DNA from 3 places in the Mesorhizobium sp. M0410 genome. Region 1 is predicted to be linked to each of the others. Evidence: predicted binding sites of a transcription regulator. Region 1 holds the regulator's gene; each other region holds the start of a gene.

The links. Region 1 encodes LexA, which represses DNA repair genes until DNA is damaged. Its sites were predicted from a motif close to TGTTCNNNNTGTGTTCNG; they were not measured.
Region 2: dinB (DNA polymerase IV) is a predicted target of LexA. The motif match lies at 1,740-1,757, and genes of this name have one in related genera.
Region 3: NKI63_RS25960 (ATP-dependent helicase) is a predicted target of LexA. The motif match lies at 4,816-4,833, and genes of this name have one in related genera.

The regions. Positions count from the first base shown of each region.
Region 1 covers NZ_JAMYRN010000007.1:133,268-143,869, forward strand. Annotated here, with positions in the region: gene gltA (citrate synthase) at 1-796, opposite strand, end outside; gene gltX (glutamate--tRNA ligase) at 976-2,397, opposite strand; gene NKI63_RS12195 (MltR family transcriptional regulator) at 2,809-3,570, shown strand; gene NKI63_RS12200 (hypothetical protein) at 3,637-4,440, opposite strand; gene NKI63_RS12205 (ComEC/Rec2 family competence protein) at 4,971-7,433, shown strand; gene lexA (transcriptional repressor LexA) at 7,427-8,161, opposite strand; gene kynU (kynureninase) at 8,617-9,864, shown strand; gene NKI63_RS12220 (hormone-sensitive lipase) at 9,961-10,602, shown strand, end outside.
Region 2 covers NZ_JAMYRN010000021.1:16,997-27,598, reverse strand. Annotated here, with positions in the region: gene NKI63_RS24550 (XRE family transcriptional regulator) at 1-118, shown strand, start outside; gene NKI63_RS24545 (hypothetical protein) at 318-614, opposite strand; gene NKI63_RS24540 (hypothetical protein) at 803-1,165, shown strand; gene NKI63_RS24535 (GNAT family N-acetyltransferase) at 1,238-1,696, shown strand; gene dinB (DNA polymerase IV) at 1,810-3,048, shown strand; gene NKI63_RS24525 (FAD-dependent oxidoreductase) at 3,075-4,595, opposite strand; gene NKI63_RS24520 (sulfite oxidase) at 5,234-6,391, shown strand; gene NKI63_RS24515 (hypothetical protein) at 6,530-6,718, opposite strand; gene NKI63_RS24510 (sigma-70 family RNA polymerase sigma factor) at 6,732-7,607, opposite strand; gene NKI63_RS24505 (hypothetical protein) at 7,652-7,963, opposite strand; gene NKI63_RS24500 (VOC family protein) at 8,108-8,473, shown strand; gene NKI63_RS24495 (hypothetical protein) at 8,705-8,929, shown strand; gene NKI63_RS24490 (MFS transporter) at 8,953-10,176, opposite strand; gene NKI63_RS24485 (NAD(P)/FAD-dependent oxidoreductase) at 10,173-10,602, opposite strand, start outside.
Region 3 covers NZ_JAMYRN010000024.1:57,264-67,865, forward strand. Annotated here, with positions in the region: gene NKI63_RS25935 (EamA family transporter) at 1-535, shown strand, start outside; gene NKI63_RS25940 (dienelactone hydrolase family protein) at 536-1,435, opposite strand; gene NKI63_RS25945 (hypothetical protein) at 1,707-1,856, shown strand; gene NKI63_RS25950 (hypothetical protein) at 1,866-2,297, shown strand; gene NKI63_RS25955 (glucose/quinate/shikimate family membrane-bound PQQ-dependent dehydrogenase) at 2,308-4,620, opposite strand; gene NKI63_RS25960 (ATP-dependent helicase) at 4,875-7,598, shown strand; gene NKI63_RS25965 (ABC transporter permease) at 7,608-8,657, opposite strand; gene NKI63_RS25970 (ATP-binding cassette domain-containing protein) at 8,654-9,451, opposite strand; gene NKI63_RS25975 (substrate-binding domain-containing protein) at 9,538-10,551, opposite strand.

The DNA of each region.
Region 1 (10,602 bases):
TACAGGCAAAGGGATTGGCGCCCGACGAGCCGGCCAGGCGGACGGTCGAAGTCGAGGCGTTCTGTTCGTGATCGGCGTGCAGGATGAAGATGCGCTCCATCGCACGCGCCAGCACCGGATTGATCTTGTATTCCTCGCAAGGCACGGCGAAGCACATATGCAGGAAGTTGGCTGCGAAATTCAGCTCGTTCTTCGGATAGATGAACGGCTGGCCGATGTGGTATTTGTACGCCATCGCCGCGATTGTCGGCATCTTGGCGATCAGCCGCATTGAGGCGACCATGCGTTGATAAGGATCCGAGATGTCGGTGGAATCGTGATAGAAGGCCGACAGTGCGCCGACCACGCCGCACATCACCGCCATCGGATGCGCATCACGGCGGAAGCCGGTGAAAAAGCGCGACATCTGCTCATGCACCATGGTGTGGCGCGTCACCCGGTAGTCGAAATCGTCCTTCTGCGCCTTGGTCGGCAGTTCACCATAGAGCAAGAGATAGCAGACTTCGAGGAAGTCGCCGTGCTCGGCCAGTTGGTCGATCGGGTAGCCGCGGTGCAAAAGAATGCCGGCATCGCCATCGATGAAGGTGATTTCCGATTCGCAGCTCGCCGTCGACGTAAAGCCGGGATCGTAGGTAAAGATGCCGGCGGTGTTGTAGAGCGAACCGATGTCGATGACGTCAGGTCCTACCGAACCACTTCGTATCTTGAATTCATGGGTTTTGCCGCCGAGTTCCAGCTTGGCCGTCGATGCCTGGGTTTTGCCGCCAAATTCCATTTTTGTCGCAGGTTCGGTCATAGCAAACTCCTTTTTGTTTCCTCAGGCCGGCAAAGGCAAAATATCTGAACCCAACACGTCAAAAGCATCGGAATACGCACATTTGCGCCCGCAATTGAATCTGCGCGGCAGATTAGGCCAAGACCCAATGTTGCACTGCGAAACACACCTTTCAATGCCAATCTTCTTAGGCCAGTTTGCTAATCGATTTGATCAGCGATCCGCGCCAGGCTTTCCTCGCGGCCAAGCACGGCAAGCACATCAAAGACACCTGGCGAGGTACTTTTGCCGGTGACCGCGGCGCGCAAAGGTTGGGCCACGGCGCCGAGTTTATGGCCGGCGGCCTGCGCATAGTCGCGGATCGCGGCTTCGGCTGAGGCGGCAGACCACTCCGAAACCGTGGCTAGTGCCGCATGAGCGCCCCGCAGGATCGCGCGCGCCTCACCGCTGAGCAGCGCCGCCGCCTTCTCGTCGACCGGCAGCGGCCGCTCGACGAAAAGGAATGCAGCCCCTTCAACAAGTTCGACCAGCGTCTTGGCGCGCTCCTTCAGGCCCGGCAAAGCGGCAAGCAGTTGCGCCCTGCGTCTGTCGTCGAGGCGCGCGGCGATTGCCGGGCCGCCTTCAAGATAGGGCAGAGTGGCGATGAAGATGTCGAGCAGCGCCGCGTCGTTCATCCGGCGCATATGCACGCCGTTAAGCGCCTCGAGCTTGGCGAAGTCGAAACGGGCGGCGCCCTTGTTGACGTCGCCAATGTCGAACCATGCAATCATGTCGGCGATCGACATGATCTCATCGTCGCCGTGGCTCCAGCCAAGCCTCGCCAGATAGTTGAGCAGCGCCTCCGGCAGGTAGCCCATAGCGCGATAGGCTTCGACGCCAAGCGCACCGTGCCGCTTCGACAGCTTGGCGCCGTCGGCACCGTGGATCAGCGGGATATGCGACATCGACGGCACCTCCCAGCCCATGGCCTGATAGATTACGGTCTGGCGTGCCGCGTTGGTCAAATGATCGTCGCCGCGGATGATGTGGGTGATGCCCATGTCGTGATCGTCGACGACGACGGCATGCATGTAGGTGGGATTGCCATCCGAGCGCAGAATAATGAAATCGTCGAGATCCTTGTTGGGAAAGCGCACGTCGCCCTGGACGCGGTCATGCACCACCGTCTCGCCGTCTGTCGACGCCTTGATGCGGATCGCCCCCTTGGCGCCGGGCGGCGCCTCCGACGGGTCGCGGTCGCGCCAGCGTCCATCATAGCGGGGCGGAAGCCCCTTGGCTCGCGCTGCCTCGCGCATCGCCTCCAGCTCCGCCGGCGTCGCGTAGCAGTAATAGGCCTTGCCCACGCGCACCAGCTCCTCGGCCACCTCGCGATGGCGCGGCGCGCGCTCGAACTGCGAGACAGGCGCGCCGTCCCAGGTGAGTCCGAGCCAGGAAAGTCCGTCGAGAATGGCTGCCGTCGCCGCATCCGTCGACCGCTCACGGTCGGTATCCTCTATACGCAGCAGCATCGTGCCGCCCGTATGCTTGGCGTACAGCCAGTTGAACAGCGCCGTGCGCGCGCCGCCAATGTGCAGATAGCCGGTGGGCGAGGGGGCAAAACGGGTGACGACCTTATCGGGCATGGAACTCTCAGGCGGGCGAAGGAAGTGGGTTTGCGGACTTTCGCGCGTTGCGCGTTCATGTAGCATAGGAGGTCGAGGGCGCAAGGGGCAGACCCGATGGCTGTGCGAGGCCGTGGTGCGGGCGAGGGCGAGGACGCTGGCAGCGGCGTCAGCGAACGCTTGCTGTTTGCCGCATCGGTTCCCGTCCTGCCGTGTAGCGCGCAATCGTTTGGCACCTCCGGGCAACTTCACTTGGCAGCAGATCGGAGTTAGCTCATTATCGTCAAAGGCGGGAATTTTCGGTGTTTGAGCTCCGTTTTGGCGTACCGTCAGACCGCCGCCAGCTTCACCGCACGATAGCAGCCTCGCGCCGACTATGCGCGAGGCGGCGCGTGTCAGCGAAAGGCGGAAAACCAGGATTTCAAAGGCCAGATGAACGACAAAGCTGAAGAGAAAGCGAAAGAAGATGAGGTCTTTGGGGACCTCAATCGCCTTAATCAAATCATGGGCACGCTTGACGAGCGTGGATTGGTTCTCGCGCTCGCAGCTTTCGCAGAAGAAGCGCTCGGCGATCTTATAGCGGCATTTCTAATTGAGGGCGCGCCAGCATCGACACTCCTTGAAGGGTTCAACGCCCCTCTTGGAACGCTGTCAGCACGAATCAAAATGGCCTACTCTCTGGGATTGGTGACAAAGCCCCAGTACGACGATCTGGAGAGGCTTCGGCGGATTAGGAACGAATTTGCACACAGCTGGGAGCCAGTTTCGTTCTCTGACCAGAAGATCGCCGGGCACATCTCCGCGCTGCACTTCAATAGCCTGCATGAAGAATTTCCAGAGACGCCTCAAGAGAAAGTGCAGACGTCCTTGGGAGTGCTCTTGATGGAATTACGCTCGACGACCAACCAAATGAAAAAACACGGACGCCGTGCTTGTCTTATCGGACAGCACCTAATTTCTGGGGTGGTTGGCGACCTCGATATGCAATTGAACAAATGCCGAATGCGTTTGACGAACCTCGCGGAAGAATTGCAGTCCGCAACTGGGGATCGACGACGGTTCCTGTTGGCTATTCGGCATGGATGGCAAGGGAAACTTGAGATTGTGCGTCTCCAGGCCCCACCGGAACGAAAGCACGAGATTAGCAGCCTGCAAGCCGAATTAAAAACGTGGAATATCCCGCCCGAGGACTAAAGGCACCATCTAGCCGGCAAACCAACTGCGATTCAGTTAGCGTGCGCTGAATAGCTGCCAGAGTGTTTAGAGGCGATCATTTAACTTTAAGTTCTTGGGGTAATCCACGCACTGGGCGAGAAGGTAATCCGCAGCGGCCACAGCGGTAGCGAAGTTGGCTTCCTTGAGCTTGGCTTTCATGGTTGGCGATGAGCGGTCCATCATCTCCGCAATTTCATTGAGCGCATCTCCGAGTGGCTGAAAGTGTGGCTTAGAAAAATAAGCTACTTTGTCAGGAGATTTATTTTTGGCGCGGCGAAGTTGTGAGGCGATCACCCGGACATCTGTGGCCGCCCCGACGAAATTCAGGGGATCTGAAGATTGAACCCCTATTTGGATCATCTGCCTGTCCTCGTCGTCAGCTTCGCCAACCATTATCGTACGTCCACCCACTTTGCGATACCGGCGAATAAAGGCGGCTTGGTGCGTATCGATCAACCGATCTACCTCGGCGCCTTCCAGGAGTTGTGTCTGTTTGCCTATGAATGCGGCTTGGGCGCGGGCCTCTTCTGCCTGTTGTTTTAAAATGTCTCGATTGAGTTCGAACTCCCTCCTCGTCAGCCGCAGTTCCTGCCGTTGCAGAGCAAGCTCTTGTGACTGGACCATGGTGGCCACGAACAACCAAAGAAAGGCAAGTGGAGCGCAGATCCCTGCGACAAAATCGCCGAATGTGTTTAGCGCGAGGCTGGCCTTGTTGATTGGCAAAAGGCTATCCGGCCCGCTATTGCCTAGGATCGAGCCCAATGCCGTGAAATAAACTGCGGTTGCCGCAAACCCGAATACCACCCACCCAGATCGTGCCGATTTCTCGGTCTCTTCCTTTTCGGTCATCCGCTCCCTCTCTAATATCGACTGCCGCTTATAATCAAATCTCGCGCGGCTGTCCCCTTGCCGCCAGCCAGGCTGTAGAGCAGTTGAACCTCTTCGATGCTGTTGGCCCGGAAGGCCGCGCGGATCTCCGGCACGTCGTTGATTGACAGACAGTCTGGTCGCGATTGCCTCGAACTGGTCACCGCCGAAAAGCTCCTTGGCGTAGTCGCCGTCGCTGCCGAAATAGGGCGGGTCAAGCTAGAACAGGGTTTCGGCCGGTCGTAGCAGTCGATGAAGGCGGACCAGCCAAGCTGCTCGACTAAGACGCCAGCGAGCCGGTCACGGAGGTCAGCTAAGAGGGCTGTCGTCAGGTTGAAACCGGCCGATGAAGTCGGGCCGAGAGCCCGGCGGGCTACCCTGCCGAACGCGAGGCGCGGTGAAGATAAAGGAAGCGACCCAGGCGGGCGTAGGAAGCGAATGTTGTTGCGCGGACTTTCGCGCGTTGCGCGTTCATGTAGCATAGGAGGTCGAGGGCGCAAGGGGCAGACCCGATGGCTGTGCGAGGCCGTGGTGCGGGCGAGGGCGAGGACGTTGGCAGCGGCGTCAGCGAACGCTTGCTGTTTGCCGCTCCCCCGCCTGTCCTGCCGGCACCGGCATTGCTACCCGCTCCGCGCTTCGATGCTCCGTCGCTGCCGGCCAGCGACCCAGCAACGGTTCTCGTGCCCGCGGGCGAGCCCATCGTACGCCTGCCCAGGCGTTTCCGCCTCTCGTCACCGTCCCGTATCCGCAACAGCGTAACCTCGGCGGCCGGCCTGGAACTCGACCGTGGCATCGCCTTCCTGCTGGTGCCGGTGTTCCTCGCATGCGGGGTGGTCGTGTATTTCGCGATGGCGGTGGAGCCGGCCTTTCCACAGCCGATCGCACTCGTGCTCCTCGCGGCCCTTTGTGCCGTCGTCTCGCGCTCTTGGCCCAGAGCCCGCCTGTGCTTCATGGTGGCGTTGTTCTGCGTGCTTGGCGTGCTTGCCGCCAAGTTCGAGACCTGGCGTGTCGGGACGCATGTGCTCGGTTCTGAAATCTCGACGCGGCTGACGGGTCGCGTCGTATCGTACGAACCCATGGCTAGCGGCCGCATCCGGCTGACAATCGATGTGATCTCAACCGCCAGGCCGACGCTGCGCTACATGCCGGAACGGGTCCGCGTTTCGGCGATGAAGATACCGGATGAGCTGGCCGCCGGTTCCGAGATCACCGGCTATGTGCGGCTGCTGCCGCCGACCGGCCCGGTGCGGCCCGACAGCTATGATTTCTCCTTCGACAGCTATTTCGCCGGTATCGGCGGCAGCGGCTTTTTTCTCGGCAATCCGAAAGTCGTGTCGTCGAGCAGCATGCCGCTTGCCGCGCGGCTTTCTTCCGCGATCGAAGACGCGCGCGAATCCATCGCCGACCATATCCGCAGCCGCATCGGCGGCGCCGAGGGCGAGATTGCTGCTGCGCTGATCGTCGGCGTGCGCGCAGGCATTCCCGAGGAGATCAACGAAGCGATGCGGCGTACAGGCATTTATCACATCATCTCTATCTCGGGGCTGCATATGGCGTTGGTCGCCGGCACCATCATGGCGCTGCTACGCGGCGCCTTTGCGCTGTTTCCCGATTTCTCATCGCGACGGCCGGTCAAGAAATATGCCGCGGCCGCCGCGCTTTTTTCGATTGCGGCCTACCTCGTCTTTTCCGGCATTGTGGTAGCGGCCGAACGCAGCTTCATCATGCTGGCGGTGATGCTTATCGCCGTGCTGTTCGACCGGGCCGCGCTCACCATGCGCAACCTGGCGATCTCGGCCATCGCGGTCATTCTGGTGTCGCCACACGAGGTGGTCGGTCCGAGCTTCCAGATGTCCTTCGCCGCGACGGCGGCCCTTGTCGGCGCCTATGCCGGCTGGTCCGACTACCGCGCCGGCAGGGCCACCACGCCGCCGCCGCGGCGGTCGCCGCTACGCCTCGCCACGCGAAAGGTCCTGCTGGGCATGGGCGGCCTGGCGATGACCTCGATCATTGCAGGGAGCGCCACGGCGCTTTTCGCCATATGGCATTTCCAGCGCGTGGCGCCGCTCAGCCTGTTCGCCAATCTGGCCATCATGCCCATCGTCTCACTGGTCGTCATGCCCTTCGCCGTCCTCAGTGCGCTGGCGATGCCGTTCGGCGCGGATGGGCCTTTCCTATACGTGATGGGCAAGGGGCTGACGGCGATGATCGCCCTGTCCGGGTGGATCTCGGAGCGCTCGCCGATCGATGCGGTCGGGCTGATTTCGCTGAGATCCGTCCTTCTGGTGACGATCGCCCTCGTCATTGCCAGCATGGCGACGACCTGGTTGCGGCTGGCGGCACTTCCTTTTGCGCTCGCCGGCTTGCTGACGACAACGCAGACACGCGTACCCGACGTATTGATCTCGGAGGACGCACGGCTGGTCGCGCTGCCGATCGGCAGCGGTGAGCTCGCGGTCAACCGGGCACGCCCGAATGAGTTCACCATCGACAACTGGAAACGCGCGCTCACATCAGAGGCTATCGTCGCGCCGGAAACACCTGGAAAGAACGATCCGCAATTCGACATTGCCGATCCGGCCGACCTACCGCCGGGCATGCCGTTCATTTGCACGGACGGTCTCTGCCTCGCCAGGCATCCATCCGGCGCGATCATTGCGCAAGCCAAGGATCGCGATACCGCACGGCCAGCCTGCGCCTTCGCCAGCTTGATCGTCATCGACGACGCCACCGCCCATAATCCCTGCTACTACGACCGGCTGGTCCTCGTCGTCACAAAACGGCAACTGGCGCGCGCAGGAAGTGCGGCCGTCTATTTCGATCCACAAGCGGCAACACGCGCCGAAATCCGCTTCGCCGTCGAAAAATCATACCGGCCCTGGCACGTGCAGCGGAAATTTTCACGCGCGGCGCGCGGCCTGCCGCCATACCGGGCCGACAATCCAAAAGCCGGCACCAAGGGCGCAACTCAGTAGCGGCGGATCAGCCCAACGAGCTTGCCCTGCACCTTGACCCTGTCTGGTCCAAAGATGCGCGTCTCGTAGGCCGGATTGGCGGCCTCCAGGGCGATCGAGGCGCCCTTGCGGCGGAACCGCTTCAGTGTCGCTTCCTCCTCGTCGACCAGGGCCACCACGATCTCACCGGGGCTCGCCGTATCGGCATTGCGGATGATCACCGTGTCGCCGTCGAAAATGCCAGCCTCGATCATCGAATCGCCTTTGACCTCGAGCGCATAATGCTCGCCGCCCATGATCATATCCGGCGGCACCGAAATCGAATGCGTCTGGTGCTGGATAGCATCGATCGGCACACCGGCGGCGATGCGGCCCATCACCGGGATCGAAACGGCGGCGACGACATCGTCGTCATTGCCGGCTGCAGGGACGCGCGACGATGTCGGCTTGCCCTGCCGAGGGGCACCTTGCCCAAGACTGCCCTGGATGACACTCGGCGAGAACTTGCGTGCCGCATTGAGGCCGGGGGCGATCGAGTCAGGCAGGCGTAGCACCTCCAGTGCACGGGCCCGGTTGGGCAAACGGCGAATGAAGCCGCGCTCCTCCAGCGCCGTAATCAGTCGGTGGATTCCGGATTTGGAAGCCAGGTCGAGCGCTTCCTTCATCTCGTCGAAGGACGGTGGGATACCGCTTTCCTTCAACCTTTCGTGGATGAACATAAGCAGTTCGTGTTGTTTGCGTGTCAGCATAGCGACCCCCAACAGAATCAGAAAACAAACCCAGAACAGACACTATCTGTTCCAGTTGTGTTCCGCAACTGTTTAAAGTTTAATGAATGCGTTAAGGCTCGGGAAACAAACGACGTCCCCTACCGGCGTACCGTATTTTCGCCGCCGCGAGCCTCATCGCATTGATTCTGCTTTCATTTGCGCCGTTCTGGCCTCCTAGAAGGCGGTACTGGCATCGGCCGTCGGTCGGCAAAGGGCACGGAAGTGAACCCCTATCGACTGTGCGGTTTGGTCAATGCGCCGTGAACGAAACGAACTCAAAACGCCAACCTCGGGCTAACTCCAGGTTTCCACCGCCTGGTCAGGCTGCTTCTCGCCGGTGGAGCCTTGCACGCGCAACCAGGTAATGGAAGAACAGAAGAACAGTTGATGCGTGTCCGGCGTTGCGTTGGATTTTTTGGGGGAGCAGGCAAATCATGACGGGAATTCCCGATCTCGTGGCCGTAAAGGCGATGGATGCCGCGGATCCGCTGGGCGCGATGCGCGACCGCTTTGTCTTGCCGCAAGGAGTGATCTATCTCGACGGCAATTCGCTAGGAGCTGCTTCACGTGCCGCTTTCGATGAATTGTACAAGGCCGCGACCGAAGAATGGTCGCATGATGTCATCCGCGCATGGAACACGGCCGGCTGGTTCAACATGCCGCTTGAACTTGGCGACCAGCTAGGGCGCCTGATCGGTGCCGCGGTCGGCCAGACGGTGGTCTGCGATACGACGTCGGTCAACATCTACAAGCTGCTGCACGCCGCCATGGCCATGCGACCGGAGCGGCAGGTCATCGTCGCCGAGGGCGATAGTTTTCCGACAGACCTCTACATGGCTGAGGGTGTGGTTTCGACGCGAAAAGATGCGCTGCTGCGCCTCTCGGCGGTCGACGCGCCGACCATCGAGGAGCTGATCGACGATCGCACCGCCGTGGTGCTGGTCAACCACGTCAACTACAAATCGGGCGAACTGCGCGACATGCCGGCGCTGACGCGCAGGGCCCAGGAAGCCGGGGCGATGATCGTCTGGGATCTCTGCCACACCGCCGGCGCGATGCCAGTCGAGCTCGACAAAGCCAACGCCGATTTTGCCGTTGGCTGCACCTATAAATATCTGAATGGCGGCCCGGGCGCGCCTGCCTTCATCTATGCGGCTGAGCGGCATCTTGCCGACATTCAGCAGCCGCTCACCGGCTGGTGGGGCCATGCACGGCCCTTCTCCTTCGAGCCAGGCTATGCGGCCGGCACCGGCATCCGCCGGTTTCTGTGCGGCACCCAGCCGATCCTTTCGATGCGCACGCTGAAGGGCGCGCTCGACATCTGGGACGATGTCGACATGACGGCGGTGCGCAAGAAGAGCATCGCACTGGCCGATCTGTTCATCGAGCTTGTCGAGGCAAAGTGCGGCACTTACGGCCTCACGCTCGAAAGCACGCGCGATGGGGAAAAACGCGGCAGCCAGATTTCATTCATGCATGAGCATGGCTACCAGATCATGCGCGCGCTGATCGAACGTGGCGTGATCGGCGATTTTCGCGCGCCATCGACCATGCGCTTCGGCTTCACCCCGCTCTATGTCGGCTATGCCGATGTCTGGCAGGCCGTCGAAGTGCTTGAGGACATCCTGCGCACCGGTGCGTGGAAGGATGCGCGCTTCGCCATCAAGGCGGCTGTCACTTGAGATCGATGCGAGAGCTGGAATCGTGAGGCTGGCGACGACGCGCCGCGCGATGCTCGCGGCCAGGTTGCAAGGCCATATTGCCAGGGAGGGCGCAGGGTGTTCGAACGTCACATTGCCGATTGGGACAACGCCTATGCCAACGGCGCCAACATAGCCGGCAGCGATCGCTGGCCGGCGGCCTGGGTCGAGCCCGCGCAGGTTTTCCGCGACGCGCTTTTGACCGAGGGCAGGGCGCGGCTCGACCTGGCCTATGGCGACAACCCACGCAACCGGCTCGATCTTTTCCTGCCGGCCACCAAGCCGAAGGGGGTCGTGGTGTTCGTCCATGGCGGCTACTGGATGGCATTCGACAAGAGTTTCTGGTCACATCTTGCCGCGGGCGCTGTTGATCGCGGCTATGCAGTTGCCATGCCGTCCTACACGCTCTGTCCGCAGATACGCATTGGCAGCATCGTCAAGGAAGTCGGCGCGGCGATAGGCAAGGCGGCGGCGATGGTCGCAGGGCCGCTGATGCTGACCGGGCACTCGGCCGGCGGCCATCTTGTTAGCCGGATGGTTACGAGGACGACGCCGCTGGCGCCCGAAGTGGTCCGGCGCGTTCGTCACGTGGTGTCGATCTCGGGGGTGCATGATTTGCGCCCGATCATGCGCACCGGCATGAACGAGACGCTGGCGATCGATGAGGCCGAGGCGCAGGCCGAAAGTCCGGTGCTGCTGCGCCCGATGGAAAAGGCCCGC
Region 2 (10,602 bases), on a different contig from region 1:
CACCGCCGCCGAGTTGATCGTCGAGCAGTACAATCCGCCCAAGACGCTGACCTTCAACCGCTACGCCATCAAAAACGTCTTCCGCGTCATCCCGCTCAAGGAACTGCTGGGGTATTGAGGAGGGTTTTCCCTTCTCCCCTTGTGGGAGAAGGTGGCCGAGCGAAGCTCGGTCGGATGAGGGGTGCCGGACGGATCGCTACGTAAGGCTTTAAAATCGTTCCATATTTTAACGCCGAGTTTCTTCCAGCACCCCTCATCCGGCTCGGCGCTACGCGCCGATCCACCTTCTCCCACAAGGGGAGAAGGAAGTTCCCCCCTCAAGCCCGCCTCGACTGCTCCGGCTCTCGACCGTTGAGCAGGCGCGCCTCGGCGCGCACCCGTTGCCGGTCGTCGATGAAGGCGGCCTGGATCGAAACGGCGGCGCCCGGCAGGCCATCGGCACGGCAGGCCTTGCAGATGAGGCGCCCCGAAAGCGCTGATAGCGGCGTCTCCGGCCTCACCCCATGCCGCTTGAGCTCGGCCGGCTTCCACCACCTGTTGCGGCCGCAATCGATGCACTCGACGGCAATCGAGACGACATCGGCGATCGTCGCTTCCTTGCCCGCCAATGCCATGGCCACCCCATCGTTGTTCCTGCTTTGTTCACATCATTATCGGTTTTTGGAGCGGAGTCGAGTCGGTTCCGCTTACATCAACGTGAAAGTTTCACTTGTTCAATTATTTGAGTTATGCTTATATCTCATGCGGGCTGGAATCGGCGCGAGCCACGGAACCGCGGCCGGCCGGCAGCAAGGGAGCGACGATGAACCCAGCCCAGTTCGCCCATGCCTGCGGCTATAGCGGCGACAGCCCGGCCATGCTTGCCGCTTTCGCGGCCATCCGCCAGGACGGCATCCGCAAGGCACGCCAGGGCCATCGCCAGCGCAAGGTGGCGATTGACCAGATGAAGCCGAGCCGCGTTCTGTTCCTGGCGGCGATCCGCCCGGCGCAGACAGCCGAGGAGGCACTCGAGGACGCCGCCCGCTTCCTGGCGATGTTCCGCAACATGCCGCGCTGGCGGCAGGAAAGGCGCGCCGCCGACCTCGCCCGTGCCAGACAGCAGCGCCTCTTCGCCCGCTTCTTCCGCCGCTACGGCCACCGCCTCTGGGCGTTCGAGATCACCTGAAGGCGCGGGCCTTCCCTTGCAAGTCAAAACGGATATTGCGATCGCCGACGTCGCACCGTATGTCTTCGCGCGATGAGCGAGATCGAATTCCGTCGCGCGCAGGCGCCCGACCTGCCGGCGATCGTTGCAATGCTTGCCGACGATGTGCTCGGCGCAGACCGGGAAGACCTATCCACGCCGCTTGCGCCATCCTATCTCGATGCCTTCAGCGCAATCGATGCCGATCCCAACCAGTTGCTGGCCGTGGCTGTCGAGGCCGGGCAAGTGGTCGGGACCCTGCAACTCACCTTCCTTCCGGGTATCTCCAGGAAGGGTGCCTGGCGCGGCCAGATCGAAGGCGTTCGCGTCGCCCGGCAATGGCGCTCGCGCGGCGTCGGCAAACTGATGGTCGAATGGGCGATTGAAACGTGCCGTTCGCGCAATTGCAACTTCGTCCAACTCACCACGGACAAAGGTCGACGGGAGGCGCACGATTTTTACGAGCGCCTCGGTTTCACCGCCAGTCATCTCGGCTACAAGATGGCGCTGTAGGTTGCGGCGGCGGCCTCCGCGCTGCTTGACAATTCACCCGCAATGTTCTCTTTATGTTCCTATCATAACGCGAGACAATGCGGCGTTCGAGCCGCCGCGAGCGAACGGGCCGGATGGAAGCCAACATCCTCCACGCGGATCTGGATGCCTTCTATGCCTCGGTCGAACAATTGCTCGACCCGGCCTTGCGCGGCAAGCCGATTGCCGTCGGCGGCGGGGTAGTGCTTGCCGCATCCTATGAGGCCAAGGCGTTCGGCGTGCGCGGCGGCATGCCGGGACGGCGGGCGCGGGAACTCTGCCCGCAACTCATTTTCGTCGGCGGCCATTTCAAGGACTATCAGCGGCTGGGCGATGCGGCAATCAAGGTGCTCGGCGATTTCACGCCGGTGGTCGAGCGGATTTCGATCGACGAGGCCTTTGCCGACGTCGCCGGCTGCACCCATTTGTTCGGCTCGCCGGCCGAGATCGCCGGCAAGATACGCCGCCGCGTGCGGGCCGAGCTCGGCCTGCCGATCTCGGTCGGAGTGGCCCGCACCAAGCATCTGGCCAAGATCGCCTCACAAGTGGCCAAGCCCGACGGGCTCGTGGTGGTCGATCCGCGCCACGAGCTGGAATTCCTCCATGAGCTGCCGGTCGAGCTGATGTGGGGCGTCGGCCCCGTCACCAGGGAGCGGCTGGCCGGTATCGGCGTCAACACCATCGGCGAGTTGGCGAAGACCAACAGTGGCGCGCTGGAGCGCCTGCTCGGGCCGGCGGCGGGAGAGAAACTGAATGCGCTGGCGTGGAACCGCGATCCGCGCAAGCTTGAGACGCAGCGCCGGGCGCGCTCGGCCGGCGCGCAATCGGCGCTCGGCCGAAAACCGGCCGACGAGCAGGTCTTCGTCCCCGCTTTGCTGCATCTGGCCGACAGGGTCGCCACCAGGTTGCGTGCGAAATCCCGGCCCGGCCGCACGGTGACGGTTCGTGTCCGCTTTGCCGATTTGCGCTCGGTGACGCGCTCGGTCACGCTCGACCAGCCGATTTCGGCAACCGCCATGCTGGCCGAAATCGCCGAGGCGCTGGTGCGCAAGGTGCTCATCGACCATCCGCACGAAAAGACCATCTCGCTGCTGGCGATCGCCGTATCGCATCTGGAGCAGCATGCCGGGCTGCAACTGGAGCTGCCGCTCGGGCTCGACGACCGCCGCCGCCCCGGCACCCGGAAGGACGCGGCGCGCTGGATCGCGGATCGCGCCATCGACAAGATCCGCGACCGCTTCGGCTGGGAGGCGGTCGGCTACGCCTCGGTCGCGCTCGGACTACAGCGGTCGGTTCCCGACGCATTTCGGGAGCTGGCCGAGAAGGAATTGTGAGTTGCGCGGCGGGGGCGAAAAAAAAATTATCCGACAGGAGCCAGGGGCGATACGGCCGGCCCGTTCAAAGCCGTGCCGTCGACGGCAAAATGCGAGCCGTGGCAGGGGCAGTCCCAGCAGCGTTCCAATGAGTTCCAATGGACGTGGCAGCCGACATGGGTGCATGCGGCCGAGCGCTTGTGGAGCGTGCCGTCCTCATCGCGAAAAGCCGCGACTTTGGTAAGCCCTTCGCGCACGATGGCGCCCTCTCCCGGCCGCAGCTTATCGGCGGAATCGATTTCGCCAGGCGCGACATACTCGGCAAAACTCCTGATCGCTGTCGCATTCTCCGCCAAATAGTCGCCGATCGCCCGTACCGTCTTGCGGGAGGGTTCGTAAAGTTCCCGCCAAGGGCTTTCCCCCTTCAGGATCAGGTCGGAAACCAATTGGCCGGCAACAACCCCATGGGTGATGCCCTGACCGGAATCGCCGGTGACCACGAAGACATGCCGGTTGCCGGGATTGCGGCCGATGAACCCGGCATAGTCGACGGTCTCCATCACCTGCCCGGACCATCGATTGGTTTCCGCGCCGATATCGGGCACCAATTTTTTGATCCAGTCCGCCAGGGCCGCGAAGCGGTTGTCGGCATCGTCGGCCTGCCCTGTCTTGTGGTCCTCACCACCGACGATCAGAAAGTCGGTTTTGCCTTCACCAGGCTGCAGGCGAACGTAGTGATAGGGATCCAGCGTGTCCCAATAGAGTGCATCCGGCAAAACGTCGCGCGCGATCTCGAACGACATCGCGTAGGTCCGATACGGCGCTTGCTTGGTGTGGAGCGCGACCCGATCGTTGATCGGCGAATTAGTGGCGACAACGGCCGATCTGGCAGACACGGTAAAGCCCGAGACCGTGCTTACGCGGACGCCGCCGTCGGTCTCCGCGACCTTGTCGACGATGGTCTGCGCATAAAGCATGCCGCCGCGCGCGCGAATGCCCGCAGCCAGCCCGCGGAGATATTCGAGGGGGTGAAATGTCGCCTGATTGGCGTAGCGAAGGACGGGCGTATCCGAAAAGCCTGCAAACGACACGCCTGCGGTTTTCTCGACGTCGACACCAATCTTCAGAGCGGCGCCCAGTTCGCGCTCGATGACGGATTCCCTTCTGCCTGACGCCGGAAACAGAAAGCCGTCGAGGCGGCGGAAATCACACGCGATACCCTCTGCTTCCTGGATCGATTGGACACGGTCGATAGCCGCCGACTGGCTTTGGTAGTAAATCCGCGCCAGTTCCTCGCCGCGCAATTTGATCAGTTCCGAAAAATAGTCGTCGCAGATCGACGACAGATGCGCGGTGGTGCGTGCCGTCATGCCGCTTCCGATCCGGCCGCGATCGAGCACCGCCACCTTTTGCCCGGCGACGGCCAGTTGGTAGGCGACCGACAGTCCGGCAATGCCAGATCCGACGACCACGACATCGACCTGTTCACTCCGCTCGAGCGGAACCGCCTCAGGCGCGACTTCGGTTGCCGCCCAAAGCGATACAGTCCTTTCATCGCTGACATTCATTGGCGGAGCCCTTCATACCCGACATTCGGATAAACGGACGCCAAGATTCAAAGTTCCTCGACGCCTGAATGCCTGCGTAAGCTTGACGTCACCGCCGGTCCGCCCCGACGCGTTGTGAGCCGGCCTGGCTGGGCGGTGCGATGCACTTTGCGTCAGGAGGGATCGTTTCCTGCAAATGCGACATTCGAGGCAGCCCTGGTCGTCAGACCAAAGCGTTGCGCCGCCCCAGGCGACCAGGGCGATGCCGGCCGCCCGACCAACCCACTGGCCGGCAGGAAACACCGGTTCGACGAGAACCCACGAAGGTCCCGAAATGACCCAGAAGCGGGCGTTCGGCAGCGATCCGAGCAGCAACGATTTGGCAGGACCGAAAATCGGCATGGAATGTCGCAATCATCATCATGTCCCGTCCAAGTTGTGGACACGTCCTTCTCAAAGGCGCACTCTTGGCATGCGAAACGCGAGCCAGAGTTTCGTCCAACGCTTCACATGCCTGACTTGCGTCGGTGATTGTCTGAGCCATCCGGATACTTCCGAATGGGCAGACTTCACATTCTGTCGCCTATCCGTGATCAGGCTACGGCCGAAGGCACGTTGCAGCCCGTTCCGGATCAACGATCAACTGGGAGGTAAACAACATGCCTGATTTTCAGCGCAGAGAACTTCTTGTTCAAGGAAGCGCGGCTCTTGCCGCAATTGCTGCTCTCTATACCTCGCGTCGGGCTTACGCTTTTCCAACACGGCCGAGCGAGGAAGTTATTCCATGGCTGGATCAGCCGACCGAAAATCCCGATCCGGTAGGTATCCAGAAACAGCTTGTCTGGGAAGATTTGGATAGCTGGATAACGCCAAACGACAAGTTCTTCAGCATCTCGCATTTCAACCGACCAACGATCGACGAGAAGACATGGTCGATGGAGATCGGAGGCCTGGTCAACAAGCCCTTAAAATTGACGCTCGCCGACATCAGGGCACGACCGCGGCAGGAGGTCGTTTTCACAGTGGAATGCTCGGGCAACCACGGGTTTCCCTTCTTCACCGGCGGCATCGGCAATGCCCGCTGGGCTGGGACGCCGCTCGCCCCGATCCTCGAGGAAGCCGGCGTTCTGGAGAAGGGCATCGAGGTCGTCTTTTTCGGTACTGACAAAGGCGAGGTCGCAATACGCGACGTCAAGATGCAGCAGAACTTCGCTCGCAGCATGTCGCTCGCCCACGCGATGAACCCCGATAATCTCCTCTGCTATGAAATGAATGGAGCCGTCTTGCCGGCGCCCAATGGCTTCCCGGTACGGCTCATTGCGCCAGGCTGGTACGGGATCGCCAACGTCAAGTGGCTAAAGCGCATCGAGGTTCGCGATACGCGGTTCATGAGCCTTCTGATGGCCCGTGACTATGTCACCATCCGGGAGGAGGACCACAACGGCGAGACCGTATGGGCCGAGACGTCAGTCGGGCGAGCGCTGATAAAGTCCGCGCCTGCGAAGGTTACCCGGAAAGACTCGGATTACCGCATCGTTGGCGCAGCCTGGGGGGCGCCGATCGACCGGGTCGAAGTTCAAATCGACCAGGGGCCTTGGGCACCAGCGACCATTGACCACAGTGAGGAGGCAGAGCACGCCTGGAAAATTTGGTCCCTGGCTTGGGCAAATCCCTCTCCTGGAGAACACACGGTGACCTCGCGCGCGGTCAGCACCACGGGACAAATTCAACCGGCGATGGACGATCCCTTGATTGCCAAGAAACACACATACTGGGAGAGCAATGGCCAGGTGACGCGCCGCGTGCGTGTCGGCTAGAGCATTTTGCAGCCAAATGGAATCATTTTGCGTCCGCATAAATGCGGCAAAACAAATAGTTAGAGTGGGTTACCGGTTCCAGGAGAGCCGGAACCGCTCTAAGAACTTGCGGCCATCTGGCAATTGCGTTTGGGTCAACTAGGAAGAGGCTGCCTGATCCGAAAGCTGGCGCCGCTCTATATCGAGCATGACGGCTGTGGGCCGTAGATCCTCTTCGCGACGATACCGCTCCCCGAAATCGGAAGCGGAACCCTTCAGCTTGGTGACCGAGGCGATGGCAGACTTGTCCGGTGGCGCAACCTTGGCCCCGTCGCCTCCGCGCGCCATCGCGGCAAGCCCCTCACCGCTCTATCGTACTGATCTCCGCATCGGGCAAGCACCAGGGTGCGTAGCGGAAATCCCGGATCTGGATGACCTCCTCGCCCGCCCATTCGACCAGCATGAAGCCGCGCACGGCGCCGTCCGGGTCCCCAGGGTTGCGGATGAGGATCGCCGGCCGGCCGTCGACAAAGCCCAGCGACAGCGCCCAATCGGTCGCGCGGTCGTAATTGCCGAAATAGGTCGACACTTCGGCCTTGCCGCGCAGGCGGACGCGGTTGACGACATCGAGCCGGACGTCCTCGGCGATCAGAGCCCTGACCGCGTCGAAGTCGCGCGCGTTGAACAGGTCGACATAGCGCCGCAGCCGGCGCTCGTCATCGGCGTCGAGCCTCGGCGCGAGCGCCTGCTCGGGCTGCAGCGCCAGCAGCTTGAGCTGCGCCCGCCCGCGATGCAGCGCGGCCTTGGTGGCGGCGAGCGTCGCGCCGGTGACTTCGCAGGTCTCGTGCAGGCTGAGGCCGAGCACGTCGACCAGGATCACGGCGCTGCGCTGCGGCACCGAAAGCTGCATGAAGGAGCGCAGGCCGGTCTGGGCGGCGAGCCGGCTGTCGGCGCTGCCGGAGGGATCCTCGATGACGCTCATGTCGGCCTCGGTCATGCGCGACCTTTCCCGATTGCGCCGCCGCAGATGATCCTGCGCGGCATTGTGGGCGATGCGAAACAGCCATTGCTCCGGCCGTTCGACCATCGCGCCGCCGTCGATCGCCTGCAGCGCCTTGATCAGCACCTCCTGGACGATATCCTCGCCGTCGATCACCGAGCCGGCCATGCGCGCGCAGTAACGATGCAGCCTTGGCCGCAACCCGACGAGCATCGCCTCCAAAGTCGCCCTGTTCATTTTCGGCGTAGCTTCCCATTTCTGCGCGAGCGGCATGGCAGGCGCTACCCGGCGTTTTGATCCGCCAGCATACGGTAGTTGCCGATGACTTTGACAGGCGATCGCATTGCCGGGGTCGAGCGGCGCTGGGCGTGGTTTTCCGTAAACGCCTTGAAGGCCGCAAGCCCGGTCAGCGTCGACGAATCGCCGTCCTGACCGACGATGTGGACGAACGAACCATCGTCCAGCTCGAGCACGAGATAGCGCACCGTCGGCGGTGCCGCCTCGCCCAGCGCTTCGAACACTTTTTCGACCAGCGCGCGGTTATTGTCCAGGTCGGCTTGGTTCACACCATATCGAATAAGCGCATAGTTCATCGTCGTCTCCTGACTGGTTGGTATGAACGAAGGACGACCGGCCGCGCCGAAAAGATTCTCACTACCGAAGAATCTTTTCGGTTGCCCGCATCGTCTTTTCCGCGTGGGCGGCTGCGCGGCAGCCATCAAGCAGGAGAGACGATCATGCATATCCAGTTTGCCGAGCTTCCAGTGTTCGACCAGCACCGTGCCAAGGCGTTCTACACCAGGCATCTCGCCTGTCAGGTGCTGGCCGACCAGAAGATGGGCGATGGCGGCTGGCGCTGGATCGAGCTGGCGTTTCCGCATGCCGTGACGAACCTGCATTTCATCAGGCGCGCCGACGACACCCCCGCCGCGGAGCCGGTATTGGTGCTGGTCGACGAAAATGTCGGAGCAATGACCGCGGCGTTGAAAGCGGGCGGCGTCGAGACCGTCACCGAACCTCATGAGGCGCCGTGGCAGCCGGGCCGCACGGTGGCGGAGTTTCGCGACAGCGAAGGCAACCGCATGGTCCTCGCCAGCCGATAAGCCTCCGGAACCCTCTGTCTGGCGGGGCGTCGTACCTAAGTCCTACCTCCGGCCGGACCATCGGCCGTGCTTCCTTCGCATTATTATTTCGTGACCTCTGCGCGCCGGAACCTTCCCTTGCATCGGGCGTTCGGGCGCTGTATTCGCGATGCCTCATATTTAGGCAGGCGGAGGAAATGCGAATAAGGGCGGGTGGCAAAACAAACATGGGCCGGGGAGGAGCATCTTACCATGTCGAACCGTAAAATCGGAATGTCCCACAGTTTGGGGCTGCGCGTTGCTGACCTCAAAGCCAGAATGCGAAGCGCCCAGATCACCGAGCACGAGATGAAGACGTTTCAGAAAGTTGCCGCCATCATGGGAGGCGCCGAAGGCTCCCTGCGGCTGGATGCCGACGATCTGATCGCCGCATCCTTCCTTGCCGACCCCTTAGAAGATCTCCCGCTACCCAGGTGAAGGGGGTGAACGCTGGTCAAATCCTATCGGGATTGAACCTGCGATTCCCGCCGGCGGAGCATCCGCCAGCCCAAGCCGCATGCCAAGAGGACGTTGGCCAGCGCCAGACCGGAAAGCGCGGCCAACGTCCCATGCGGGCCGAAGCGCTCCAGCAGCAATGCGCCGGCCGAGGGTGCCGCCGCCTGGGCGATCAGGCTCGGCATGGCGAGGCGACCCATTAGTCTCGCATAGCCGTTCGAGCCGAACAGCGCGAGCGGCAGCGTTCCCCGTGCGATGGATTCGAGGCCGATGCCCGCGCCATAGAAACCGAGCGCCACCGGGATGATTGGCATGCCGGCCCAGAGCGCCGAAACGCCGATCGCCACAAAGGCAACTGAGGCGAACTTGGTCAGGATCGGATGGTGGTAGCGCGCAATCATCATCTCGATCGCGCGCGCCGCCACCTGGGACGGGCCGACCAGAGCGCCGAGCCCGACGGCTGCGGCCAGCGCCATGCCGCTGCCCTGCAGGATGGTGAGCAGATGCACCGACAGCGTCGAGGAGATTACCGCCGCAAGCGTGAGGGTCGCGGCCAGAACGATCATGATCGACGGATCCATATTGTTTTCCAGGACCGGTGCCGCCTCCTTCAATTCTGGTTTGACTGCCGGTTGCGGCGCCGCGCGGGGCAGGATCACCAGATAGAGCGGAAGCGCAATTGCCAGCTGAAAGGCGGCGTAAACCAGGCAGGTGCCGCGCCAGCCGACCTCCCCCAGCAGCAAGGCTGAGATCGGCCAGCAGATCGTGCTCGCAAGACCGCCGAACAGCGTCAGCGCGGTAATTGCGGAGCGCGCGCCGTGGCCGTAGTGGCGGCCAAGCGTGGCGAAAGCGGCATCGTAGAGCCCCGCACCCATGCCCAGTCCGATGATCAGCCAGGCAGCGATATAGGCCGCAAGGTTGGGAGCAAGGGCTAGCCCGATCTGGCCGACCCCGATGCATCCGGCGCTGAATGCCAGGACGTTGCGGCCGCCATCCCGCTCGATCGATGAACCGACGCGCGGAGAAATCAATCCCGCCATGAGCAAGCCGAGAGACAGCCCGCCGACAACCCATGCCAGCGGCCAGCCGGTATCGGAGGAGACCGCCGGTGCAATGACCGCGGGAAGATAGTAGGACGATCCCCACGCCATGATCTGCGTCAGGCCAAGCGTGGTTATGATCACGCCGCGGCTGCGCAGGATGGCCGTCGAAGGCGGCGAAAGGCTCATGCCGCGACGCTGCAGCCGCAACCGCTTTTGCCGATCGTCTTCGCCTCGACATCGGCGACACAGCAGGCATCCGAAGCGGCGGGCGCCGGACCGCCGCAGCACCCCTTGTCGGCAGTACCGATGGTCGGCACGGTGCAGACGCCGGTCTCCGGCAGCACGAGCTGTACATTGTCGGCCGCCACCATGTCGCCGGCGATCGCTGCGGCGACGGAGCGGACCTGCTCATAGCCGGTCAGCAGCAGGAAGGTCGGCGCGCGGCCATAGCTCTTGATGCCGACCGTATAGAACCGTTGCTCTGGATGGCTGAGCTCGCGGTGGCCGTGCGGCGGCACGTCGCCGCAGGAGTGCTCGTTGGGATCGATCAGCGGCCCCAGTGCCTTGACGCTTTCCAGCCACGGATCGAGCTCGAGCCGAAGCTCGCGCGTC
Region 3 (10,602 bases), on a different contig from region 1:
CGGCGTTGCGCTTGTTGGCCTCAGAAGCCCGCGCAATCTCGCCGCCCTCGCGATCGCTGTCGCCGGCACCCTGTTGCTGATAGACGTCAAATGGTCGAGCGATCCCGTCGGCCTGTTCTGGGCCTTCCTCAACGGCACGCTGTTCGTTGGCTACATCGTGCTCGGCCACCGCGTCGCGCGCGGCGGCGCCGGCGATGGCATCGCCGGGCTGGGTGCCGCCATGGCGGTCGCCCTTCTCGTCGTTCTGCCGATCGGTTTCGCCGATGCTCTGCCGGCTTTCTCGGCGCCGCCGCTGCTGCTTGCGGCGGTCGGCGTCGGCATCTGCTCGTCGGTCATCCCCTATATATGCGACCAGCTTGCCATGTCGCGGCTGCCGCGCTCCAGCTTCGCGCTGATGCTGTCTTTGCTGCCGGTCACCGCGACGTTGATCGGCGTCATTGTGCTGCGGCAGGTGCCGAGCCTCACCGACTGCATCGGCATCGCGCTGGTGGTGGCCGGCGTCGCCCTTCACAAACCGGCGCTGGCGCCCACCTGATCAGGCCAGCTTCTCCTTGAGGAAAGCGATCGTCCGGCCCCAGGCGAGGTCAGCCGCCTTCTTGTCGTAGCGGGCCGCCGACGTATCGTTGTTGAAGGCATGGTTGGCGCCTTCATAGACATAGACCGAGTATTCGACATGAGCCGCGTCGAGTGCCTTCTTGAAGGCATCGATGCCGGCATTGGTGCGGGTGTCGAGGCCGGCATAATGCAGCATGAGCGCGGCCTTGATCTTCGGCACGTCCTCGGCCTTTGGCTGCATGCCGTAATAGGCGACGGCGGCGGCGAGGTCCGGCGCGTTGACGGCCAGCATGTTCACCGTGCCGCCGCCCCAGCAGAAGCCGATGGCGCCGACCTTGCCGTTGCCGTCCTTGTAGCCTTTGAGGTAGGCGACCGTTGCCACGGCATTGGCGGCGACCTGTGCTGGATCGAGCTGGGAAAACAGGTCACGTGCCCTGTTTTCGTCGTCCGGCGTGCCGCCGAGCGGTGTCATGAAGTCCGGCGCAAGCGCCACGAACCCTTCTAGCGCAACGCGCCGCGCCACGTCGCGAATATGCGGGTTGAGACCCCTGTTCTCATGCACGACGATGACGGTACCAAGCTTGCCGGTCTGGTCCGCCGGCCTGACCAGATAGCCCTTCATCTCGCCGCCGCTGCCGGGATAGCTGATGTCCTCGCCTTTCACACGCGGATCGTCTTCCGCCACGATTGCCGCCTGGGCCGAGTTCGCCGCCAGCAGCGGCGCGATTGCGGCAGCTGCCGCACCCGATCCGGCAAGCCTGGTCAATTGCTCCATGAAGCGCCGCCGGTCGAGCGTCAGATGCGTATATTCGTCATAGGCATCGATCATCGCCTGGGTAATGACAGGCTTGGCGGCAGTGGGTCCGGCAGGTGTTGTCATGGCGCGCTCCTCGTGGGCCCCCGCGGCAACATAGAGCCGAAGCTTGCCTGGTCCAGTCACGGCTGAGTGAGGCTGCCAAAAGCCCTGCACGACGACCGTGATGCCCGGCGCCGCACTGTCGTTAAATTTTGGTCCTTTGTGGCAATGCTAAATGCATGCACCACGATGTAAAAAGAAGTTACCGGGCTATGCCTCATTCGGGCCATCTGGCGAACGAGAATGGCCATTTGGCGGGAAAAGAATGCGTGATTGACGACGAAGGAATACGCCCATGACCTTTCTCTCCCCGCTTCTGGCAAGTGGGTTCGCCCTCGCCGCCATGGCTTTGCTGGCGCTGCGGTTCACTGCCTTCCCCGCCTTCAAACGATCGTTGATCAAGATCCGCGTCAACCGGCACCCGCCCGCAAACACCAAGGCCTGAGGAAAGATCATGGACGTTCAGGACATCATCAACACCGTCTCCCAGAAATCCGGTCTCAACCAGGCTTTGACGGAAAAGATCGCCGGCACGATTTTCTCGGTGCTTGAACACGAGGCGGAGGGCACGACCCTGTCCAGCTTCTTTGCCAAAATCCCGGGAGCCGACGCCCTGGCCAAGCAATATGATGTCATGGCTCCCGGCGCGGCTTCCGGTGGTGGCCTCCTGTCCTCGCTGGAGGGCGCGCTCGGCGGCGCTCTCGGCGAAAAGACCGGCGCGCTGATCAACGGCGTCGCCATACTCAAGGCATCAGGCCTTACGCTCGCACAGATCAGCCAGGCCGGCACGATGCTGGTCCAGCAGGCCGAGGCAGCAGCCGGCCCGCAGCTGACCAATGAGGTCCTTGCATCGGTACCCGACCTGAAAGGGCATCTCGGGCTCTGAAGGAACTTCTCTATTTCGGCAGCGTATAGGCCATCACATAATCGCCCGGCTTGGTGCCGACCGAGCCGTGGCCGCCGGCAACGATGACGACGAACTGGCGTCCGTCGGCTACCGTGTAGGTCATGGGTGTCGACTGCCCGCCGGCAGGCAGCCGCGCCTGCCAGAGCTGTTTGCCGGTCGTCAGGTCATAGGCGCGCACATAGTCGTCGACCGCCGCACCAAGGAAGGCGACGCCGCCGGCAGTGATCATCGGCCCGCCAATGCCGGGCACGCCGACCTTGAACGGCAGCGGCAGCGGCGTCATGTCGTAGACGGTGCCGTTGCGATGCTTGTAGACGATCTTGCCGGTCCGAAGGTCGGCACCCGCCACATAGCCCCAGGGCGGCGCCTGGCAGGGAATGCCGAGCGGCGACAGGAACGGCTTCAATATCACTGCGTAAGGCGCACCCTCATTGCGGTTCAGGCCTTGTTCGCTGCCCTTGGTGTCACCGGGCGGCGGCACGTCGGCGCGCGGCACCAGTTTGGAGATGAACGCCAGGTATGTCGGCATGCCGAACATCACCTGCCGGACCGGATCGACTGCCACACCGCCCCAGTTGAAGGTGCCGAAATTTCCGGGGTAGATCAGCGAGCCCTGCAGCGATGGCGGGGTATAGCGGCCCTCATAGCGCAACTTGCGAAGCTCGATCCGGCAGGCCAGCTGGTCGAACATGGTAATGCCCCACATGTCGGCGCCGGTCAGCGGTTTCGGACTGAAGCTCAGGTCCGAGAACGGCTGCGTCGGCGAGGTATGGTCGCCCTCGATCGCGCCGCCGGGTGCTGGCACTTCCTTGACCGGAACGATCGGCTCGCCGCTGCGCCGGTCGAGCACATAGAGGTCGCCCTGCTTGGTCGGCCCGACCAGCGCCGGCACCACGCCATTTTCCGTGGTGATATCGACCAGCGTCGGCTGCGCCGGCACGTCCATGTCCCAGAGGTCGTGATGCACGGTCTGCCGTACCCAGCGCAACTGTCCGCTGTTGAGATCGAGCGCGGTGATCGACGAGGAGAATTTCTCGTCATTGGCGCTGCGCCCGGCGCCGAGCTGGTCCGGCGTCTTGTTGCCGAGCGGCACATAAAGCAGGCCGAGCTTTTCGTCGGCGCTTGCCGTCGACCACATGTTGGGCGAGTTGTTGGTGTAGGTCTGGCCCGGCGGCAGCGGCGTCGTCTGGTCCGGATTGCCGGAATCCCAGTTCCACAACAGCGCGCCTGTGTCGGCATCGTAGGCACGGATGACACCGGACGGCTCCTGCGTCGAATAATTGTCGTTGACCGCGCCACCGACGATGATCTTGTTGGCGACGATCAGCGGCGCCGAGGTCGAATAATAATAGCCCGGCTTCGGATATGGCATGTTGGCTAGCAGGTTCAGCGTGCCACCCTCGGCAAATGTGGGGCAGACCTGGCCATTCGCCGCATCGAGGGCGATCAGCCGAGCGTCGGACGTCGGCAGGTAGATGCGTGTGGCGCAGGGCTGGCCGGCGGCGATCTTGGCGTCGGCATAATAGGACACGCCGCGGCAGGTCTGGTGCTGGCGGTCCTTGTTGAGCTTGATCTGTGGATCGAAGCGCCATTTCTCCTTGCCGCTTGCGGCATCGATGGCGATGGCGAAATTATGCGGCGTGCAGATGTAGAGCGTGTCGGCAATCTTCAGCGGCGTCACCTGATAGGTCGTCTCGCCGATGTCGTCGGGCCCTTTCACGTCGCCGGTTTGATAGGTCCAGGCCGGCTGCAGATTGGCGACGTTTTCCGGGGTGATCTGGTCGAGCGGCGAATAGCGCTGGCCATAGGGCGTACGGCCGTAATAGTGCCATTCGCCGGGCGGCACATTGCCGCCGAGATCGGCCGTCGGCGTCACCTTGTCGGTGTTGAGTTGGCCGGCAATATCCTTCGGATCGGTCGTCATCGAATAGCCGGCGACGCCGAGCGATGCCAGCACGGCGAGGATAAGCGGCGCGCGTCCGTCGGGACCGGTAAGCCCGCGCCGCGCCCATGGCGTCAACAGCCATAGCGCGACAAGCACGATGATGCCGCCGCGCGGGCCGAGCTCCCACCAGTCGAAGCCGATCTCCCAGACCGCCCAGGCGAGCGTGCCGAGCACGATCGCCGCGTAGAGCCACAGCGCGGTGGATCTGCGCCTGTAGAGCAGCCAGGCCGCGACAAGGAAAGCTAGACCGGCGATGACGTAATACCAGCTGCCGCCCAGCGTCACGAGCCAGATACCGCCGCCGCCAAGCGCCAGGCCGATGAGGAAAAGGATCAGGGAGGTGATGACCACAGCCAAGACGGTGCTCCTTCGACTGGTGCGCTCCGCGACGCGTCCATGGGCAACCCGGCATTGCGCTCCTGCCCCGAGCACAACTTTCTCCGGCCCGCCTCCCCTGTCAAGCAAGCTCGGCGTTTTGCGGCGCCGGCCCATCGCATGCCCGGCGTTTTGGTTAGCAGACCCATTCAGATTTGTGAGTCTACCGACTGGACAGAGAACAAAACGGAGACGCTTCTGGCCTTTCGCTGCCGAATCACTACATTCGGGGAGAGATGTCCGGCTTTTCGGAAGACATGCCCTTTTTTGACGAACCGAACGCGCGGCCCGTGGCCCCGTCGGGCATTGCCGCGCGCGCCATGGCTGCCCGCAGCAACCAGAACAACGCGCCCGATTATCTCAACGGCCTCAACCCCGAGCAGCGGCTGGCGGTGGAAACCACCGAAGGCCCGGTGCTGGTGCTTGCCGGCGCGGGCACCGGCAAGACGCGGGTGCTCACCACCCGCATCGCCCACATCCTTGCCACCGGCAAAGCCTTCCCTTCGCAGATCCTCGCCGTCACCTTCACCAACAAGGCGGCGCGCGAGATGAAGCAGCGCATCGGCCTGTTGATCGGCGAAGGCAATGTCGAGGGCATGCCATGGCTCGGCACTTTCCACTCGATCGGAGTGAAGCTGCTGCGCCGACACGCCGAGCTGGCCGGGCTCAAATCCGACTTCACCATTCTCGACACCGACGACGTGGTGCGCCTGATCAAGCAGCTGATCCAGGCCGAAGGGCTGGACGACAAGCGCTGGCCGGCCAAGCAGTTCGCTCAGATGATCGACGGCTGGAAGAACAAGGGCCTCGGTCCCGCCGACATCCCCGAGGGCGATGCCCGTGCCTTCGCCAACGGCAAGGGCCGCGAGCTCTACAAAGCCTATCAGGAGCGGCTGCAAACGCTGAACGCTTGCGACTTCGGCGATCTATTGTGCCACCCGATCCGCATCTTCCGCGCCAATCCGGACGTGCTGAAGGAATACCACAAGCGCTTCCGCTACATCCTCGTTGACGAGTATCAGGACACCAACACCGCGCAATACATGTGGCTGCGGCTGCTGGCGCAGCGGCCGCAATCCTCCCCCCTTGAGGGGGAGGTGCCCGCGAAGCGGGCGGAGGGGGTTGCCGCAGAAGGCACCGCTAGGGCGTCGAGCACTGCCGCCGGTAGGTCGAGTACTGCCGCACGGACCCCACCCGACCGGGCTTCGCCCGGCCACCCTCCCCTCAAGGGGGAGGGAAGCCCGCGCCTGTCCACCGTAAATATCTGCTGCGTCGGCGACGACGACCAGTCGATCTATGGCTGGCGCGGCGCCGAGGTCGACAACATCCTGCGCTTCGACAAGGATTTTCCCGGCGCCACCATCATCAGGCTGGAGCGCAACTACCGCTCGACCGCGCACATCCTGGGCACCGCCTCCCACCTCATCGCCCACAATGAGGGCCGTTTCGGCAAGACGCTGTTCACCGAAAAGATCGCCGAGGACGACGAGAAGGTGCATGTCCACGCCGCGTGGGATTCCGAGGAGGAGGCCCGCGCCGTCGGCGAGACGATCGAGGCCTACCAGCGCCAGAAGCACAATTTGAACGATATGGCGATTCTCGTCCGCGCCTCCTTCCAGATGCGCGAATTCGAGGACCGCTTCGTCACGCTCGGCCTCAACTATCGCGTCATCGGCGGCCCGCGCTTTTATGAGCGGCTCGAGATCCGCGATGCGCTGGCCTTCTTCCGGGTCGTCGCGCAAGGCGCCGACGACCTCGCTTTCGAGCGCATCGTCAACGTGCCGAAGCGCGGCTTGGGCGAGGCCACCATCCGCCAGATCCATGATACCGCACGCGCGCTGCGCATCCCGATGCTGGAGGCGGCGGCAAAACTTGCCGAGAGCGACGAGCTGAAGCCGAAGCCGCGCGCGGCACTGCGCGAGGTGTCGGCCAATTTCGAGCGCTGGCAGAAGGCGCTGGAAACCACGCCGCACACCGAGCTCGCCGAGACCATACTGGAGGAGAGCGGCTACACCGACATGTGGAAGAACGACCGCTCGGTTGAAGCGCCCGGTCGGCTCGAGAACTTAAAAGAACTGATCCGCTCCATGGAGGAGTATGAATCGCTGCGCTCTTTCCTCGAACATGTCGCGCTGGTGATGGACGCCGAGCAGAACGCCGAGCTCGACGCCGTCAACATCATGACGCTGCATTCGGCCAAGGGCCTCGAATTCGAAACCGTCTTCCTGCCCGGCTGGGAAGAAGGCCTGTTCCCGCACCAACGTTCCCTCGACGAGGGCGGCCGCTCAGGGCTGGAGGAGGAACGCCGCCTCGCCTATGTCGGCCTGACCCGCGCCAAGAAGAACCTGCACATCTGGTTCGTCTCCAACCGCCGCATCCACGGCCTCTGGCAATCGACCATCCCGTCGCGCTTCCTTGACGAGCTGCCGGAAGCCCATGTCGAAGTTTCCGAGAGCGGCAACTCCTATGGCGGCTACGGCAATGCCTATGGTGGCGGCTCGTTCGCCTCCGGTCGTGGCGGCCAAGGTGCAGGCAGGCAGAACCCTTATGGGGCATCGCGCTTCGACAACATCGGCGGCAATAACGGCGCCGAAAAATCCGGCGCTTTCTCCAGCACCTATGCGACGCCGGGCTGGCAGCGCGCTCAAGCCAACCGCACCGAAGCCACCGACCGCAATTGGGGCACGCGCTCCGGCCATCAAGTCGAGCGCATCGGCTATGGCGAAACCGACTCCGGCTACGGCGCCGGCCGCACCTCGGTCAAGGGCCGCACCATCGACGGCGAGCTGGTCGCCAAATCCGTCGCCGACACGCCGTCCCCCTTCAGCGTCGGCGACCGCGTCTTCCACCAGAAATTCGGCAACGGCAACATCTCGGCCATCGAAGGCAACAAGCTGACCATCGACTTCGACAAAGCCGGCCAGAAACGCGTACTGGACGGATTTGTCACGGGAGTGTGAGGCCGCCGGTCACCGATACCGCGCCTGGTTCCACTTATGGCCGAGCAGCGACAGGATGATGATCAGCCCGTTGAAGAACTGGACGTAGAAGCCGCTCAGTCCAGCCGCGACGACGCCGGTCTGGATGAAAGAGACCGTGACCGCGCCGATCGCGCCGCCGACGACCGTGCCGATGCCACCCCAGGTCGGCGTGCCGCCGACGAACACCGATGCCAGCACCGGCAGCAGGTATCCGTCCCCCGCCGTCGGCCACCAGGTGAAGTTGATCATCACCGAAAACGTGCCGGCGATCGCAGCGCCGATGCCGACGAAGACGAACACTTTTACGCGCACGCGCTTGACGTCGATACCCATCTGCTGGGCGCTGTCTGGATTGTCGCCGACCACCTTGACCTGCGCGCCGAAGCGGTGGCGGTTGTAGAGCAGCGCCGACAGCACGACGAAGCCGACGGCCCAGAAGATCTGCACCGGAATGCCATAAAGCTGGCTGGAGAAGATCTTGTAGGCCCAGCTGTCGGCAAGGCCGGTCAGTGCCGTCGACCTGCCCTCGTTGATGATCTGGATCAGGCCGCGCAGCAGGAAATTCATGCCGAGCGTGGCGATCAGCGACGACAACCCGCCATAGACGACCAGGGAGCCGACCAGGAAGCCGAGCAGCATGCCGGTGACCATTGCGGCGGCGATGCCGAGGAACGGGTCGTAGCCGGCCTGCACGACCAGCGCAAACACCCAGGAGGCAAAGCCCATTGTCGCCGGAAACGACAGGTCGATCTCACCACAGGTGACGACGAAGACCAGCGGCACAACTACGAACAGCGCCACCGGCAGCGTGGTCAGCACGGAACTGTAGAGATACCAGGTGGTGAACACGATCGGGTTGGCGATCATGAACACCGCCATCATGACGATGAACACGGCAAGCGTGCCGAGCGAGGCGCGGTTGTCGAGGATGAACCCGCGCAGCCAGTTGTCGGACGGGTGTCTCCACTCTTTCCCGGCGGTTTCGCCATGCGTGCCGCCGAGGGGGCTCTGCAGATCGGGTTCCATGGTCTTGCTCATCGTGCCGCCCTCCCCGCATCGCCCGCGTCGTGCAACCCCGGCAATCCGCTGGGGTGGGCGACGTCTTCCATGAAATTGATCAGGTCGTCGGCCGATTTGACCTCGCTGCGGTCGGCGGTGAGCGCGACCTTGCCGCGATCCAGCACCACGAAGCGATCGGCGATATCGAAGACGTGGTGGATATTGTGGCCGATGAACAGGATCGAGCGCCCGCTCGCCCGCACCTGGCGCACGAAGTGGAAGACCTTGGCGGTCTCGGTCAGCGATAGCGCGGTCGTCGGTTCGTCGAGGACTATCAGCTCCGCCTTCTTATAGATGGCCCGCGCGATCGCCACGCCCTGGCGTTCGCCGCCCGAGAGCTGGCCGACGATCGACTGTGGCGTGAACACTTTCGAGGTGAAGCCGATCTCGCGCATCAGCCGGCTCGCCTCCGCGATCTCCTTGTTGACCTTCAGCCAGCCAAGCCAGCCGGTGAGTTCGCGGCCCATGAAGATGTTGCGCACGATTGTCTGCTGCACGGCGAGCGCCCGGTCCTGGAACACCGTCTCGATGCCGGCGTCGCGCGAGCGCGCAGGGCTCCATCCGGTCACCGGTTTGCCGCGGACGAGAATCTCGCCGCTGGTCGGTTTGACCACGCCGGACAGGATCTTGATCAGCGTCGACTTGCCGGCGCCGTTGTCGCCGATCAGGCCGACCACCTCGCCGCGATCGACGCTGAGATTGACCCCGCCCAGCGCATAGACCTGGCCGTAGGACTTGCTGATGTCGCGCAGTTCGATGATGCGTTCGGCCATGGCGATCCTCGCTTGATTGTCGCGTGCCGGCCTTTTCGCCGGCGGGCCCGCCGGCCGGGCTTGATCCCGGCCGGCGGCTTGGGAGGTCAGCGCAGCGCCTGCTTGGCGAGCTCGGCGACGATCTCGTAATTCTGCGGCGTGACGAAGCCGGCGCCGGTGTCGACATTCATCGGTGCGAGACCCAGCACAACCTGCTGGCAGAGGCTGAGGATCGGCAGATAGCCTTGCAGGAACGGCTGCTGGTCGGCCGTCAGCTGCACCCAGCCGCCCTTGAAGCCCTCGACGATCTGCGGGCTGGTGTCGAAGCCGAAGTTGAAGATATCGCTCGGCTTCCTGCCCGCCGCCTGCATGTAAGTCGGGACGTTGCCCAGCATCTGTCCGCCGGGATAGCCAACCGCCTTGACGTCGGGATTGTTGAGCAGTGCCGCGGTGATCACCGGAAGGGCCAGATTTGGGTCGGAAGCCCATTCGCCGCTCGGTGGCGAGGAGAGCTGTATGACCTCGACGCCCGCTTCCTTGAGGGCAGCGACAGTGCCGCGTTCTCGCGCGCCGCGGCTCTCGTTCTCGAACGGGCCGATCATGATTGCCTTGTCGCCGGCCTTGAGCCCGGCCAGCTTGACCGCCTCGGCGCCAAGCGCGCGGCCCTGCTGCTCCTGCTGGGCACCGACATAGCCGCCGCCGAACGCCGCCGTGACCGTCGGCACCGGCACGTTCTGGTACATCATCTTGATGCCGTCCTTGTGCGCCTGTTCGGCCAGCGGCATGATCGCGGCGTCGCCGGGGTGGCCCATCATGGCGATGCCTTGGGGCTTGACCGCGACAGCCTCGCGCAATTGCTGCACCATCTTCTCGACATCCCACTGGGAAAAGATGTAGTCGACCTTCGGCCCGAGATCGGCCGCCGCCTGCTTGGCGCCATTATAGACGATGGTGCCGAAGGCATCGCCCTCGGCGCCGCCGACGAAGAAACGGATATGGACATCCTTACACCACTGGGCATCGAGCGCCTGCGCCGGCAGGGTCGAGAGCGCGGCGGCGAGCGCCATCGCGGCCGCCGCGACGGTCGAGCGCAGAACTGTCCTTCTCATCGTAATGCTCATGCACTTATCCTCCCTTTGTTCCCTCGCTAGCCGAGGGGTTTTGACGATCGC